Linked DNA regions of Formosa agariphila KMM 3901. The main gene of each other region encodes a partner of the protein of the gene in region 2 in a complex. Links are inferred from orthologs where the notes say so. Each region holds a gene or a part of one and is shown on either strand. Other genes may lie near its edges.

Region 1 (8,981 bases), 570 kb from region 2 along the record:
AGATGCTTATTGGCAAATCTAAATCGGAGGTTTCAGATGTATTAGGTTCAGATTTTTATGTTTATAACGAAAATCATATTTCTTACAACCTCGGTTTTCTTCCAGGTTTATTTAATATAGACCCAGATGTGCTAGACATTTACTTTAAGTATGGAAAGGTGGTTCGCGTGTCTCAGCACGAGAGTTAACTGATTTTCATATGAGTCAAAAATAACGCTCACTTAACACCTCAACGCCATTAATTACTGTATTTTTGGCACTTGAAAAATATGCACTATGGAATTATCTCAAGTTAAATTAGTAGTCACCGATATGGATGGTACCTTACTGAATTCTAAAGGGCAAGTAAGCTCAAGTTTTTATAGTTTATTTCGTGAATTACAAGCCAATAATATTCAATTTATTGCAGCAAGTGGCCGACAATATTTTAGTATGGTTGAAAAATTAGACGCTATTAAAAACGATATTACTATAATAGCTGAAAATGGAGGAATTACCAGACGTGGAGACCAAGAATTGGCAAAGATGCTACTTTCTAAAGATAAAATTGACAGCATATTACCGCTTCTAAGAACAATAGACAAAACGTTTATTGTACTATGCGGAAAAAACAAAGCGTATATTGAAACTGACGATATACATTTTCCTAAACTTTTAAGTGAATATTATACCGAATTTAATACCGTTTCCGACCTTAGTGAAGTGACAGACGATGAATTTCTAAAAATTGCAATTTACCATACAGACAGTTCTGAAGATTATATTTACCCAATAGTGAAACATTTAGAAGATCAACTTCAGATTAAAGTCTCCGGACAAAATTGGTTAGACATTTCTCATCATGACGCCAATAAAGGTTTTGCTCTAAAACAAGTGCAAGAAGAATTTGGGATTTCTGAAAATGAAACCATGGTTTTTGGAGATTATAACAACGATTTAGAAATGCTTAATCGTTCGTATTTTAGTTATGCCATGGCAAATGCTCACCCAAATGTAAAAAAAGCAGCGCGTTTTGCCACAAAAAGCAATGACGAACTTGGTGTTGAAACTATTCTAGAGCAACTTATTGCCGCTAAAAAATAAGATTCAAGCATAGATATTCGGCATCTATTCTATAGCAGATTAAGTCCCAAAAGCAGTCAATACAATACGTCTTGAACCTCCATAATCTCGATGCTCGCATAAATAGATTCCTTGCCAAGTTCCTAAATTTAGGCGACCATTAGTAATTGGAACTTGTACACTTGCACCCATTAATGAGGACTTAATATGTGCTGGCATATCGTCTGCACCTTCATAGGTATGAATATAATACGGTTGATTTTCGGGAACCATCACATTAATATGACTTTCAAAATCGGTACGTACCGATGGGTCTGCATTTTCATTAATAGTTAAACTCGCCGATGTATGTTTTATAAACACCTGAAGCATGCCCACATTTATATGTTTTAACTCTGGGAATTCGGTAACAATAGTGTCGGTAATAATATGAAAACCGCGTTTGTAAGGTTTTAAAGTGATTTCTTTTTGATACGTTTTCATCATTGAAATTTATATTGAAAAATTCACGAGATTTAAAATGAAGAGCTTTTATACGGTTTACTTCTTCCTACTTTTAGTCAGCCCTATATAAACACATTAAACATCAAAAAAAGCTTAAACGACAACAAATTACGTTTTCTGTTTCTTCTTCTTAGCAGCCGGAAATAACACATTATTAAGGATTAACCTGTAACCCGGCGACGTGGGATGTAGCTCTAATTCGGTTTTAGGGTCTCCTACTTTATGCGTATAGTCTTCTGGATCATGCCCGCCATAAAATGTAAAAAAACCTTTTCCTTTTATACCATGAATATATTTTGCTTCACCATTACTTTTATTTTCTCCTAACACCAAAACATTCGATTTAATTTCATCTCGCGTAAACGAAGTGGTTTGCCCCATAAATCCTTTTACCAAAGCCGTATGGTTCTGGCATAACATGGTTGGAACAGGATCCCATTTTGCCGAGAAATCCATTAATGAAAAATAATCTGCTTCTTTAAAAATACGCCGTTTAGGCGTCATATCTATTGATGAAAACTCATATACTTTAGGATTACGCTCTAGGGTAAAATCTGTAAACGCAAAGGTTTTGGAATAATCTATCTGTTTCTGATAATCGGGATCACTAGCATCGCCATCAAACATGGCTTCACATATATCTACACCTTCGGCAGATAGAGCAATATCGAAAGAATCGGTGGCACTACACATGGCAAACATAAAACCACCACCAACAACATAATCTCTAATCTTTAGAGCAACTGCTAACTTCTCTTCAGAGACTTTATTATACCCTAAACGTGCCGCTAAAGCTTCGGCTTCTTTTTTATCTTCTATATACCAGGCAGTAGTTTTAAAACTATTATAAAATTTTCCAAACTGTCCTGTAAAATCCTCATGATGCAAATGCAGCCAATCGTAAAGTAATAAATTATCGTTTAAAACATCTTCGTCGTATACGGTTGTATAAGGAATCTCTGCGTATGTTAACACCATAGTTACCGCATCATCCCAAGGTAATTTACCTTTAGGTGTGTACACTGCTATTTTAGGTGCTTTTTCTAACACGACGGACTCCATATTCTGACTCGGACTTTCCACTAACTCTAGAATGCTTTCAGCTTTTTCATTTGATATCACCTCGAAAGACACACCACGAATCTGACATTCTTTTTGAATAGCATCTGTATCTGGCAACAAGAATGAACCACCACGATAATTTAACAACCACTTTACTTTTAATTGTTTATCGAGCGTCCAAAAGGTAATTCCATATGCTTTTAAATGGTTTTTTTGTCCCTCAGAATCCATAGGAATGAGAACATAAGATGCAAAAGCTTTTGCTGAAAGGCATAGAAATAAGAAAACAAATAGGATGTGTTTCAAAATATTTACAGACTGAAAATTGAATTTGAAAGATACTTAATTTTTGATGTGGTTTAAAACACTTTATAAAAAGATTGGTATTAATGTTTTATTAATCTTAACCTGATTTCTCTATTGCTATTAATCTTAATCCATTTCACATTTATATAAAATTGAGATTACTAACAACTAGTTAAATAGAACATAATCAAAAACAAAAACCACGAAACACCTTTTGCAGAGATTTCGTGGTTTATGTTAACATATTTATTTTTTGAGATTAGAACGGTACGTCGTTATCATCGTCTTCATTCATCGCACTACCAAAGGCATCAGTTGGTGTTGGGAAACTATTTCCTGATGCAAACCCTGAGTCTTCATTTGGATTGGTATTCATTTTACTATGGAATTCGTATGGCGAATCGAAATCGTCTAAGTTGTCGAACTTCCCTAAGTGTCCTAAGAACTTCAGACGGATATTTTCTAAACCACCATTCCTATGTTTCGCAATAATAAATTCGGCTTGTCCTTCGGTTGGAGAACGCTCGTCATCATCCCATTCTTCAATTTTATAGTATTCCGGACGATAAATAAACGATACAATATCGGCATCTTGCTCAATCGCACCAGATTCACGAAGGTCAGAAAGTAACGGCCGTTTAGAACCTCCACGTGTTTCAACCGCACGCGATAACTGAGACAGTGCAATTACAGGCACCATTAATTCTTTTGCTAAAGCCTTTAAGTTTCGAGAAATCATCGAGATCTCTTGTTCACGGTTTCCACCATGGCTTGGTCCACCTGTCATTAACTGCAAGTAGTCAATCATGATTAATTTAATACCGTGTTGCGACGATAAACGTCTGGCTTTTGCACGTAAATCGAATATAGAAAGTGAAGGCGTATCATCTATAAAAAGCGGGGCTTTTTCAAGTCCTTTTACTTTTACATTTAACTGTTCCCACTCGTGTTTTTCTAATTTTCCTGTTCTTAATTTCTCTGAAGATAATCCCGTTTCAGACGAAATTAAACGCATAATTAACTGTACAGATGCCATCTCTAAAGAGAAAAAGGCCACTGGTATATTTTGGTCTACGGCAATGTTACGCGCCATGGATAAGGTTAATGCTGTTTTTCCCATCCCTGGACGAGCAGCCACAATAATTAAATCGGAAGGTTGCCATCCCGAAGTTAATTTATCCAGTTTATCGAATCCGGTAGGAATACCACTTAATCCTTCTTTATTAGATATTTCTTCAATTTTTTTCTTGGCTTGAATTACCAAATCTTGAGCAGTTTCACTCGATTTTTTAATGTTCCCTTGGGTAACTTCGTATAATTTGGTTTCGGCCGCATCTAATAAATCGAAAACATCTTTGGTTTCATCGTAAGCTTCTTCAATAATTTCTGAAGAAATCTTGATTAAACTACGCTGAATAAATTTCTGAAGAATAATACGTGCATGAAACTCGATATGTGCCGAAGACGACACTTTTTGAGTTAATGAAATCAGGTAAAAATCGCCACCTGCTGCATCTAGCTTGCCATTCTTCTTTAATTGTGTAGAAACGGTTAATAAGTCAATCGGTTCACTATTTTCAAACAACTGAAATATAGCGTCAAATATGTGTCTATGCGAATCTTTGTAGAATGCATCGGAGCTTAAGATGTCGATAACTTCATCCACACCTTTTTTATCAATCATCATCGCACCCAACACAACCTCTTCTAAATCAGTAGCTTGTGGCGGAATTTTACCACGTTCTAAATTGATTAAAGTACTTTTATCGACTTTGTAGCCTTGTAATTGATTGGGTTGTTTCATAACTGCGAAAGTAACTAAAATGGTGCTATTATAATATGATTTTTAAGTCTTGATGTTAACCTTTCTTCAACATTCTAACTGTTAACAACTTATAAAAATTGTTAATAACCATAAAAAACCTGAAGTTTTTCAACTTCAGGTTTTATAACATAAGGGTATCAAAGGATTAGTCTTTGTAGACACCCATATTTTCATATTTTGTCATTCGTTTTTTAACTAAATCTTTTGGTGATAAGTTTTTAAGCTCTTTAAAAGATTTTAAAATTGCATCTTTAACAATTATAAAGGTTTGTTGGCGATCTGTGTGTGCCCCACCTAAAGGTTCTTTAACAATTTCGTCTACCAACTTCTGTTTTTTCATGTCGGTAGCAGTTAATTTTAAAGCCTCGGCAGCTTGTTCCTTGTATTCCCAACTACGCCATAAAATAGACGAACATGATTCTGGTGATATTACCGAATACCATGTGTTTTCTAGCATTAATACGCGGTCTCCTACACCAATACCTAGCGCTCCTCCAGAAGCACCTTCACCAATAATTACAGTAATAATTGGCACTTTTAGACGTGTCATTTCCAAGATGTTTCTTGCAATAGCTTCTCCTTGTCCGCGTTCTTCTGCTTCTAAACCAGGGTATGCACCAGGGGTGTCTATTAAAGTAACTACAGGAATTCCAAATTTCTCGGCAGATTTCATTAAGCGTAACGCTTTACGATAGCCTTCTGGATTAGACATTCCAAAGTTTCGTAATTGTCTTGTTTTGGTATTAAACCCTTTTTGTTGACCAATAAACATAAAGCTTTGGTCTCCAATTTTACCTAAACCACCAATCATGGCCTTATCGTCTTTTACATTTCTATCGCCGTGAAGCTCTAAAAACGTATCTCCGCACAGGGCTTTAATATAATCTAATGTATAAGGTCTGTTGGGATGACGCGATAACATAACGCGTTGCCATGGGCTCAGGTTTTTATATATATCTGTCTTAGTCTCAATAAGCTTCTTCTCGATTTGCTTACAAGTTTCTGTTACATCAACGTCACTTTCCTTGCCTATAATTTGGCATTTATCTAATTGCTCTTCAAGCTCTTTTATAGGAAGTTCAAATTCTAAATACTCCATACCAATTAAGGATTTCTATTTTCGTTAGCTTACAAATATAAAAACTTTAGCGTTCAAATATCATTAAGACTGTTTTCTTTTTAAAGCTTTCCAATTTTTCAAGATACCATTTAGCAATACTGCTCCCAAAATAATTGCTGCACCGTAATAAAAATTAGTAGACATTTTTTCTTTTTCTGGGAACAAAATTAGAGCTAAAATAATCCCATAAATAGGCTCTAAATTATAAGTTAGCATCACTGTATACGGACTAATATGCTCCATAACTTTTACCGATGCAATAAAAGCATAAGCAGTACAAACTGAGGCTAAAATAAATAGATACCACAGGTCTGAAGTGCTTACATTAAAAAATTCTTGATTGAATCCCGTACCAAAAAGGGCAATAAATAAAGTGATAAATAAGACACCGCTAATGAATTCATAAATTGAAATCACAGAAGGTCTATATTCTTTAACAAACTTTCCATTTAGTACAGCGAATAAAGCCGATAAAAATGCTGAAACAATACCTAAAATTATACCTTCTATGTACTGAAGTTCGCTTTGAGTGATTAAAAAAACGCCCAAAACCACGACTAAACCGAAGATCATTTCGTAGGCAATAATTTTTCGTTTATGAATAATTGGCTCTAAAATGGAAGCAAAAAAAGCTCCAGAAGATACCATAGATAGCGTAATTGAAATATTTGATGCTTTTATTGCTCCAAAAAAAGTGATCCAATGCAAAGCAATTATAATTCCGGCGAACGATAATCTAGCAATGGCTTTTGGTGGTATTTTAATAGCAATACCTTTAAAACGAATATATGCATACATTAAAACTGTAGCCATAAGCATACGAAACCAAACTAAAGGAATGGCATCTATGGTTATTAACTCTCCTAAAATGGCGGTAAATCCTGCTATAAATACCAATAGATGTACATGCAGGTAATTAAGTAATTTAGCGTCTCGCATTATATAATAGGTAGGCGGCTAGCACCCCAAAAATAATATTAGGAAACCAAACGGCAACAATTGGTGAGAAATCTGACTGTTCGGCCATGACACCAAATATTTTGTCGAAAAAGACAAAAACCATGGCAATACTAATCCCGAAAGCTAAATTTACTCCCATTCCTCCTCGTCGTTTTTGAGACGAAACAGCAACGGCAATAATAGTTAATATATAGACAGAAACAGGTAAACTCCATTTTCTATATTTTACCAATTCGTAACGTCCTATACTTGAAGACCCTCGTTTTTTTTCTTTATCAATAAATTCGTTTAAGTCACGATATGTTAAGGTCTCCGCAATATATTCTAGAGGAGTTAAATCAACTAAGTCGAAACTAAAAACAGTATCTTTTCTTCGTTCTGATTCTAGAATATCGCCATCTACACCTACTGTTCTTTTTACGTAATCGACCATGCGGTACACAGAGTCTTTTTCAATCCAACGAATGTTTCTAGCACTCATTTTATAGACCATTCTATTATCGACAATATGTTCTAAAGAGAAGTTTTGTCCTAATTTATTCTTAGCATCAAAACTACTTACATAAATAAAATCGTTATCGTTAATTTGTCTGTATACACTACCCGTTTCTACAGCTTTTCTATTGTTTTTAAAGTACTTATAATCGAAATCGTTAAACCCTTTACTTGCTTTTGGCGCTAGATACATTCCTAAAACCAAAGCCAATAATGCAACAATAGTTGCTCCAATCATGTAAGGTCTTAAAAACCTTGAAAAGGAAACACCAGAACTTAAAAAGGCAATAACTTCTGTATTATTCGCTAATTTGGAGGTGAAAAATATAACCGACAGGAATAAAAACAACGGAAAAAGTAGGTGCGCAAAATAGATGGTAAAGTCTAAATAAAACAAAGCCACCTCTCCAAAAGGCACTTCTCTTTCTAAAATTTTACCAATTTTTTCTGCTAAATTCACGGTAATCCCTATAGGAATAAAGAGCAACAACATCATTAAAAATGTGAGCAAATACCGCTTTAATATGTACCAGTCTAATATCTTCAAGCCTATAGCCTATTATCCATTTGTTTAACCATCATATCTTTCCAAACTCTAAAGTCTCCGGCTAAGATATGTTTTCTCGCTTCACGAACCAACCACATATAGAATCCTAAATTGTGAATGGTTGCGATTTGCTTTCCTAATAATTCATTTACCGAAAATAAATGTTTTAAATAGGCTTTAGAGTATTCTGTATCTACAAAAGTGATGCCCATGTCATCAATTGGAGAAAAATCGTCTTCCCATTTTTTATTTTTTATGTTGATAGAACCGTAAGCTGTAAACAACATTCCGTTTCTTGCATTACGCGTTGGCATAACACAATCGAACATATCTACACCCAATGCAATATTTTCTAATATATTAATAGGTGTACCTACGCCCATTAAATATCTAGGCTTATCCCATGGTAAAATATCTGTTACCACTTCTGTCATGGCATACATTTCTTCTGCAGGTTCTCCTACCGATAATCCACCAATAGCGTTTCCTTCTGCTCCTACTCCAGCAATATATTCTGCAGATTGCTTACGTAAATCTTTATATGTACTTCCTTGTACAATTGGGAAGAATGTTTGTGCATAATCGTATGTAAACGGTGTTTTGTCTAAATGCGTTAAACAACGTTCTAACCAACGGTGCGTCATATGCATTGAGCGTCTTGCATAGTTATAATCGCAAGGGTAAGGCGTACATTCGTCGAATGCCATAATAATATCGGCACCAATACTACGCTGAATTTCCATTACATTTTCTGGCGTAAACACATGGTAACTGCCATCGATATGCGATTTAAACTTCACACCTTCCTCTTTAATCTTTCTATTAGAAGATAACGAATACACTTGGTATCCTCCAGAATCGGTTAAAATGTTACGATCCCAATTTATAAATTTATGCAAACCACCTGCTTTTTCAAGGATTTTGGTTTTCGGGCGCAAGTATAAATGATAGGTATTCCCAAGAATAATATCGGGATTTATATCATTTTTAAGTTCACGCTGGTGCACCCCTTTTACAGAACCTACAGTCCCTACGGGCATAAAAATTGGCGTTTCTATTTTACCATGGTCTGTAGTAATTACTCCAGCTCTGGCATTACT
Region 2 (8,918 bases):
ATGGAAATGTAGATTACTTACGTGTTGTTAGTGTAGATAAAGGCGACGAAAAGATTGTAACCATACAATCTGTACTAGCAAAAGACGAGTATCAAGATGTTGCAACGATTGATGTAAAAAAAGAAAACAACTCGGTACAAGTTATTGGTGACCAAGATATTTATGGACCAGATTATTATCTTTATCCAACATTTGTTGCCACGCCATTAATTATGGATTGGTTTTGGGGACCTTATTTCTCACCATGGTTTTCTCCGTTTTATTGGGGATACTACCCACCTTATTTCCGACCTTGGAGACCATTTCCTCCGCACATTTATCATAACAACATTCACGGTCATATAAACCATAACAACCATTATCACCATAATAATTACAATCATCACAATAGCGATCATGTTAATCATCAATTAAAGAGAAACGATCATTTCTCTAATAATGGAAAAACGTTCCAAACACGTAATCCAGGCTCGTATAACAAGCATACGTTAGACATGAATCGTGGGTGGATCTTTTACCCGTTCAAATTTTGGAGGATCCTGGAGGGATTCCACGGAGGCGGTGGATTCCATGGGTGGTTTTAGAAGATAATAAAACACCTTTTACACATAAAAAAAGCGAAGATTTCATAGAAACCTTCGCTTTTTTTTATGGACCGATAATAAGTGATTACTCTTTATTCAACTCTAATTTTTCAGCAAAATAATCGCAGAAATCTTTCATTGTTGCAGTCATTTTTTCATCCTGAGTAGCGCGTTTAAACGTATCGCTCATGGCTACTAAAGTTTGATGAAAAAATACTTTCATTTCGTCTACAGGCATATCTTTAGTCCATAAATCTATTCGTAAAGATTCTTGCGCCTTGCTATCCCAAACAGAAAGCATCATCGCTTTAGCCTCTTCATTTTGTATTCCACCATCCTCAGCAGTCCAATTTAATTGTTCTGGAACACGGTTTTCGTCTAATTCAACAGTTAATTGAATTGTTGATTTAATCTTTGCCATTATTTTTTTGGTTTAAATTTTGAATGATTAAAAATATCTTCAGAACTCATGTTTAACATGGTTTTAAAAGATACATTCGTATTGTTTTCCATATACGCTTTAACAATTTGCCAACCCATATACGCTCCTACTCCTCCTGGCGAAGCGTTATCGATTTCAGCTAAATAAAACTTTGAAAAAGGTGCCGGATTAATAAAACGTCCAGGTAATTTAGAATCTGTACTATATAACAGTTCGCGATCTACAAAATATTGCCAAATATAAGCTTCGTTAGATACTACCCATTGATATTGTTCTTCTGTATATTCAATTTTTTCAGCATCTGTTTTAAACGGAATCATGAGGTCTTTAAAATATAATTTTTTACCAGCAGAAATCATTTCATCTAAAAGCGTCTTATTTTTAGTAGGTAAGATGTAGCGGTCTGCATAGGCTTCTGCTAAATCGACTACAATAAAAGCTTTATTAAAACTCGATTTAATATAATCTTGAACCCCTAAATAAAACTCATGATCAGGCCCTAAGTAAGTATCTAGAGCAATTAAATCTATAGAATCTGTAACGATAACTTTATTTCGGTAGTCTACATAAGACGTTGTTGTAATAACGCGTGGTGCTTGAAATTCTGGATAATGGTATTTTAAATGCTGAAATAAAGATGTTATTTCAACTTCTAGTTCTTCTGTAGTAGGAAAAGCTGCTACCACAGCCTCAGATAATTCTTGTTGTAAAGTGTCCTGAATTTTTTCCATCCAAAAAGCATCTGGATACGATTTTGAAAACATAAACGGATATGTAGCTTTTAATCCGTTTAAATCTGTAACAGTTGCTTTAGAAAATTCCACATCGAAACGCTCTATATTCACAGGCATTTCAATATTTGAAATTTCATCGGTTACTTTACTATCATTTTTACAAGAAACTGCTGTGATTATTATTAAAAGGAAAAAACTTAGATACTTCATAAAAAACTAGATGCCGTTAATTTTTATTACTTAAACGTTTCGTTTATTTTTGTTAGGCAAAGGTAAGATTCTTTGTATAAAATCCTTGAAAAATGCAAACAGAAAAAATTGTAGATCACATCGTTAATTGGTTAAAAGATTATGCCCAAAACGCCAAAGTTAAAGGTTTTGTAATTGGAATTTCTGGCGGAATTGATTCTGCCGTAACCTCTACATTATGTGCGCTTACAGGCTTAGATGTATTATGTGTAGAGATGCCAATTCATCAAGCACCTAGCCATGTTTCGAGAGCTGTAGAACATATTAAACAACTTAGCGAAAGATTTGACAATGTAAGAGACACACGCGTAGACTTAACACCCGTTTTTGAAGAGTTTAAAACAGAAGTCTCTTTAGAAGGTGCAGATGCTACCGTGGCCATGGCACTTGCCAATACCAGAGCGCGTTTACGTATGTCTACTTTATATTACTATGCAGGATTACAAGGATTACTAGTTGCAGGAACAGGAAATAAAGTTGAAGATTTTGGCGTTGGGTTTTACACCAAATACGGAGATGGTGGTGTCGATTTAAGTCCGATTGCCGATTTAATGAAATCTGAAGTCTATGCACTAGCTAAAGTTTTAAATGTTCCGGCCTCAATTATTGAAGCAGCACCTAGCGATGGTTTATTTGGAGATGCAAGAAGCGATGAAGACCAAATAGGAGCATCTTATCCGGAATTAGAATGGGCAATGACCATGTCTGACCAAGGTAAAACTGCCGATGATTTTTCTGGACGCGAACAAGAAGTTTTCACGATATACAAGAGATTCAACACCTCTAACAAACATAAGATGGACCCAATACCAGTATGTATTATTCCCGATAATTTAAAGTAAAACAAACCTTATAATAAATACTTTTTTCTATATTTACATTGACTGGATTTCTATATGAAATCTGCTGCCCCAACAGTCGTTAATTTTAAAACCACCTAAATTATGATTAAACTGTTGGTAGCCGACCACCACCCTATTATCCGGAAAGGACTAGAATTATTATTTTTAACATCACCTGTCATCCAAGTTGAAGGTGGTGTAGATGATGGTGAATCTATTTTCGATTTTCTAAAAAATAATACAGTAGACATTTTAATTTCTGAAATCGACCTGCCTAAACTTAACGGTATCACGGCATTAAGACGCTTAAAAAAAGAATATCCAAACGTTAAAGTCTTAATTTTTAGCACGCACCCTGAAGAAGTTTATGCAATGAGCTCTATAAAAGCTGGAGCCTCGGGTTATATTTCTAAAACAGCCAATATTTTAACCCTTCGTGAAGCCATTTTAAAAATTAATCAAGGAGGTATTTATTTAAGTAACGATTTAACACACCGTCTAGCATTTGGAGAACGTGTTAATAGAACAGGATCGTTCTATAAAAAACTATCCACTCGCGAGGTAGAAGTACTAAAATTACTTTCTATTGGGAAGAAAAATAAGGAAATTGCTCAAGAATTAGATATAAACGAGAAAACAGTAAGCACCTACAAAGCACGTTTAATGAAAAAACTAAATGCGTCTAACTTGGTCGATTTGCTTAACCAAGCTAAGCTTTTAGAATCATAACACCCGAGTTAATTTTCGAGACAATAACATTTTAAGACCGTAATAATCCTTGACTTCTTCAAGTATATTTCGGTTTGTGTCATGTTTATTTTCTAAGGTAACCTGCTGAAATTCTTTTACTTTCTGGTCGATTAAAAAACAACGCAAACTTAAAATTGTTTCACTTACAAGCTGTGCTACACCTTCAGTTTTCGATTTAGGGAAGATATTGTTACGTTCCCAATCGTGTAAGGTGTGGCGCTCATCCTCCATTAAAATACTTGTTATTTCTTGAGACAAATGCATGTCTACCGTATTTACAAATTGTTCTAAAACAAAATCTGGATTCTGGTTTAGCTTATCAATAATTGTATAATACAGCGTCTTAAAAGTTTCGTTACCAAACTGCATTTCATCTTCTTGAAGATCTAAAAATATTTTCTCAAACACTTTTGCTTGTTGCACTACGGGCTCCAATTCTAAATCGCCTTTGTCGTTTTCTTTTAAAATTAAATCTTCAAAATCTTCTTCTCTGTTTCCGTAAAGCAACAAGATTTCGATAATTTTTCGTTCTAAAAGATATTGCACATCAACCTTATTATTAGGTTGATCTTCATTTCTAATAACTTCAAAAAAATCTGGTGGTGGCTCTTGGCTACTACCTCCATAGCTACCGCCTCCACCATAACTACCACTGTTACTATTTCCGCCTCCACTAGATGGTTTTTTAGAATCTTTACTTCCCATTTGGGCTAAAGAACTAAACAATACCGATTCGCTAATATCCATTATTCTGGCACATTCTTGCAAATACACTTCTTGTTTAATACGATCTGGGATTTTAGAAATACTCTGTATAATATCGCGAATGGTTTCAGCCTTTTTTATAGGGTCATTTTTAGCGTCTTGAACTAATAATCCAGCCTTAAACTGAATAAAATCTTTTGCATTCTCTTCTAAATAGGTACGTAATTCTTCTTCTGTATTTTGTCTAGCAAAACTATCTGGATCTTCGCCTTGCGGAAAAGAACACACACGAACATTCATACCTTGTTCCAGAATTAAATCAATTCCACGAATAGACGCACGCATACCCGCAGCATCACCATCGAACAACACCGTAATATTTTTTGTCAGTCTATTTATTAATCGAATTTGCTCTGGAGTTAATGCCGTACCAGAAGACGACACCACGTTAGTTATTCCCGTTTGGTGAAACTGAATCACATCGGTATACCCTTCAACTAAAAAGCAATTATCTTCTTTTGCGATACTTTGCTTGGCGTGATAAATTCCGTAAAGGACTTTACTTTTATAATAAATCTCACTTTCTGGCGAGTTCATATATTTCGCAGCCTTCTTATCATTTGTTAAAATACGTCCACCAAATCCTAACACACGACCACTCATACTCTGGATAGGAAACATAACACGACCTTTAAAACGATCGAAATATTTCTCACCTTTCACTATAGTAAGTCCCGTTTTTTCAAGAAACTCTAATTTATAGCCTTTCTTTAAAGCTTCGTCTGAAAACCCTTGCCACTCGTCTAACGAATACCCTAAACCAAATGCCTTAATCGTTTCGGGTGTAAAACCACGTTCTTTAAAATAGCTTAAACCAATTGCCTGACCAGCATCGGTTTTATGCATAACTTTTTGAAAATGGGTATTGGCAAATTCACTAACCAAATACAAACTTTCGCGTGTATCTTGCTTTTCTTTTTCTTCGTTTGTTTGTTCGGTTTCTTCAATTTCAATTCCGTATTTTCTAGCCAAATATTTTATGGCTTCTGGATATGTAAAATGTTCGTGTTCCATTAAAAAGGCCACAACATTTCCTCCTTTTCCGCTTGAAAAATCTTTCCAAATTTGTTTCACTGGAGACACTACAAAACTTGGAGAACGTTCGTCACTAAACGGACTTAGTCCTTTATAATTACTTCCAGCTTTTTTTAATTGTACAAAATCACCAATAACTTCTTCTAATCGTGAAGCTTCAAATACAGTGTCTATAGAGGATTTTGAAATCAAGGAGATCGGGTTTTAAAATTATGAAAATTGAATTACAAAGATATTTTAAAAGATCGATTAAGACAATTATGAAGCCTAGTCTTAATCATTCAATGTTCACAATTAACATATCAATCAACTGTAAACCTAATAAAATTAGATTTTAATATAAAAACTCAAGTCTTATTAGATTTTCCTTAGTAAACAGTACATTTTATATAAAAATCGCACCCCATAATTAAGGACAATGTATTAACTTTATTAGCTAAACATAACCTTTCTAATAGCAACGAATGAAAAATACACTTTTTTCCCTACTCTGTATTTCATTTTTATTAACTCTTAATACCATTGCCCAAGACAAGGCTACACCTATATTTAAAAATGGTGAAGCCCAAATAGTAAAATCTTTTAACAATCCAGAAGATTGGATTAGACATGATCTATGGGTAGAAACAGAATTCGACACCGATGGTGATGGCAAAACAGACCGTATGCACGTTGCTGTTACTCGACCAAAACAAACAGATACCGAAGGTTTAAAACTTCCTATAGTTTATGAGTCTAGTCCATATTATGCTGGTGTAGCTTCGGACGTCCCTGGCTTATTTTGGGATGTAAATCATGAAATTGGAGCTGAGGAAAAACCTCGTGTTCACCCAGAAGTTGTTCGTGTTGGTGAGCGCCCAGTAATTTCTAATTCACAAATTAAAACGTGGGTTCCACGTGGGTATATCGTTGTACATTCATCTTCTCCAGGAACTGGTTTATCGCAAGGTGCTCCTACTGTTGGTGGTGATAATGAATCATTGGCACCAAAAGCAGTAATCGATTGGTTAAACGGCCGCGCCAAAGGTTATACCACCCCAGATGGTACAGAAACTGTAGAGGCATATTGGTCGACTGGAAAAGTAGGGATGACGGGAACATCTTATAATGGAACAATACCTTTGGCTGCAGCAACAACTGGAGTTGATGGTCTAGAAGCGATCATACCTGTAGCTCCAAATACATCGTATTATCACTATTACAGATCTAATGGTTTAGTTCGTTCTCCGGGCGGATATCTTGGTGAAGACATCGATGTTCTATATGATTTTATTCATAGCGGAGATGAATCGAAACGTGCTTACAATAATAAAACCGTTCGTGATACCGAAATGAAAAATGGTATGGATAGACAATCTGGAGATTATAACGATTTTTGGGCTGGTCGAGATTATTTAAACGATATGGAACCTATGAAAGCGGCGTTATTAATGTCGCATGGATTTAATGATTGGAATGTCATGCCAGAACACAGTTATCGGATCTATAAGGCTGCTAAAGAGAAAGGACTTCCAACACAAATTTACTACCACCAATATGGGCACGGTGGACCGCCACCAATAACTATGATGAATCGTTGGTTTACACATTATTTACACGGTATAGATAATGGTGTTGAAAACGATGCAAAAGCTTGGATTGTTAGAGAGGGTGATGCTCCCAGTGAACCAACAGCTTATAAAGACTTTCCTAATCCAAATGCTAAACCCGTTACATTGCACTTACATGCTGGCGGAACTAAGGCAGGTGAATTAAGCACTGTAGAACCAAAAGAAATTATACAAGAAACCCTTATAGACGATGCTAGTTTCTCAGGAAATTCTTTAGCAAACTCAAGCACATCTAATAACAGATTACTATATGTTACACCAAAATTAAAATCGGATGTACATCTTTCTGGTATTGCTAAAATCAACATAAAATTAGCAAGTAATAAACCTGCTGCAAACTTATCGGTTTGGTTAGTATCTTTACCTTGGAACGCCAATAAAAAAGCGCCAATTACCGATAATATTATTACCCGTGGATGGGCAGATCCACAAAATTATAAATCGATTCGTGACAGTGAACCTTTAATTCCTGGCCAATTTTATAATGTTGCTTTCGATTTGCAACCAGATGATCAAATCATAAAAAAGGGGCAGCAAATTGGCCTTATGATTTTTTCTAGTGATAACCAATTTACGTTACTACCAGAACCAGGAACAGAATTAACGGTAGATTTAAACGGAACAACCTTAGAATTGCCCGTTGTTGGAGGTATTAACTCCCTATAAACAACGACTGATTAATAGCGGAAAAGGCTTCAATTTATTTTGAAGCCTTTTTAATTTGTGTTTAATCCATATCGAAACGCAAACCTAACGATATATTGTTCTGATCGAATTGTTGATGTCTAAATATAGGTGATAAATCATATTTAAAATAAACTCCAACACTTCCAAAAGACACATAACTACTAACTCCATAGACAAAGCTATTTACAGCATCGTAATCTTTATATTTCTTTTTCTGATTATGGCCATCTTCATAATATTTTACTTTTTGAAGGGATGCAATATTAAATCCACCGTAACCACCAATTCCGAATTTAAATTTTTTATGTGTTGAGTATCTAAAATAATCATCATATTCTTTCTTTTTTGAAGGTCCGAATTCAAAATGCACTGGAAATACTAAATTTGTTGTTCTAAATTTCGATTTTTTCACATCGAAAGGAAATTCTTCAAAAACAACCTGATCACCATCTTCACGGAAGTACATATTATTTTTTATATCTAATTTATTCCATTGAAACGAGAATCCGTATTTTAAACGCAATGCATTAGAGTTTTCGAACACACGTGTTTTCCATGCCCAACCTAATTCTACAAACCCAGAACCACCAAGTTTATATGGAGAATCACCTAAGTTCTCGTCTTCAATAAGGGCATTATTAAAACCTATTGCAAATACTAAATCGCTAGTTGTTCGCTTATCGTATTTAGGACTAGGTTTAACTCGTGGCCCAATGTAAATTGAGGTATCTTCAATTGTATCTTTACCAAAACTTCTACCAATACGAATAATAATTTGGCCATCATCACTAAAAGTATAGCCTTCGTTATTACGTGCTAACAAATCAATTTTATTATCGATTATCGCAACGCGGTTTTCAATATTTAAGGCACGTTTTTTAGCGATTTCTTTCTTTAAAATTTCACCTTCTTCCATAGTAATATAACCCGAATCGACTTTCTCATTAATGGCTTCGACTTCCTGTTTCAGCAATTCTTTTTCTTCATTGCGCACAGCTTCTTTCTGGGTTTTTAAAACTTCAATTTCATTAACATTTAATGAATCGGTGGTTACCTCAACACTTACTTCCTGAGCTATACCGAGTTGAAAGGTAAAAAATAAAATGAGGGCAAGAATAAATTTAGTAATGATGTTCATACTGTTCGTTTTTTGATTAATGGTTGATTTATGATGAAATATTTTAATTATTACGTTCTACAACAGCGGTTTTCACTTTTTT

What was found.
Region 1: the proteins of dnaG (region 2) and dnaB are in contact, whole or in part, in a crystal structure (PDB 2R6A), measured with the Geobacillus stearothermophilus proteins. The link is inferred for Formosa agariphila KMM 3901 from one-to-one orthologs. Residues at the interface, in WP_049624496.1 of Geobacillus stearothermophilus: Lys456, Leu457, Leu458, Pro459, Ala460, Asn463, Ala464, Leu467, Leu535, Leu536, Ile537, Ala538, Gln544, Glu545, Asp548, Tyr549, His552; in WP_033016901.1 of Geobacillus stearothermophilus: Ser13, Glu15, Ala16, Gln18, Glu91, Leu92, Asp94, Ala95, Val96, Pro97, Thr98, Ala99, Ala100, Asn101, Tyr104, Tyr105, Ile108.

What each region holds. Positions count from the first base shown.
Region 1 is NZ_HG315671.1:1,045,054-1,054,034, reverse strand. What follows is about bases 2,467-5,465. They hold dnaB (replicative DNA helicase), read right to left. Parts: upstream 4,739-5,465; coding sequence 3,194-4,738; downstream 2,467-3,193. Other genes in these bases: BN863_RS04555 (acetyl-CoA carboxylase carboxyltransferase subunit alpha), read right to left, coding at 4,905-5,465; BN863_RS04565 (hypothetical protein), read right to left, coding at 2,467-2,859. Outside these bases: BN863_RS04580 (hypothetical protein), read left to right, coding at 1-188; BN863_RS04575 (HAD family hydrolase), read left to right, coding at 277-1,083; BN863_RS04570 (secondary thiamine-phosphate synthase enzyme YjbQ), read right to left, coding at 1,123-1,545; more of BN863_RS04565, read right to left, coding at 1,675-2,466; more of BN863_RS04555, read right to left, coding at 5,466-5,858; BN863_RS04550 (DMT family transporter), read right to left, coding at 5,922-6,818; BN863_RS04545 (LptF/LptG family permease), read right to left, coding at 6,805-7,827; tRNA guanosine(34) transglycosylase Tgt, read right to left, coding at 7,884-8,981. UniProt on the Escherichia coli protein: The main replicative DNA helicase, it participates in initiation and elongation during chromosome replication. Travels ahead of the DNA replisome, separating dsDNA into templates for DNA synthesis.
Region 2 is NZ_HG315671.1:474,822-483,739, reverse strand. What follows is about bases 3,085-6,020. They hold dnaG (DNA primase), read right to left. Parts: upstream 5,594-6,020; coding sequence 3,575-5,593; downstream 3,085-3,574. Other genes in these bases: BN863_RS01970 (Xaa-Pro dipeptidyl-peptidase), read left to right, coding at 5,866-6,020; BN863_RS01980 (response regulator), read left to right, coding at 3,085-3,580. Also shown: BN863_RS02000 (hypothetical protein), read left to right, coding at 1-584; gliding motility protein GldC, read right to left, coding at 670-1,005; gliding motility lipoprotein GldB, read right to left, coding at 1,005-1,970; nadE (NAD(+) synthase), read left to right, coding at 2,063-2,851; more of BN863_RS01980, read left to right, coding at 2,954-3,084; more of BN863_RS01970, read left to right, coding at 6,021-7,677; BN863_RS01965 (hypothetical protein), read right to left, coding at 7,739-8,836; BN863_RS01960 (hypothetical protein), read right to left, coding at 8,880-8,918. UniProt on the Escherichia coli protein: RNA polymerase that catalyzes the synthesis of short RNA molecules used as primers for DNA polymerase during DNA replication.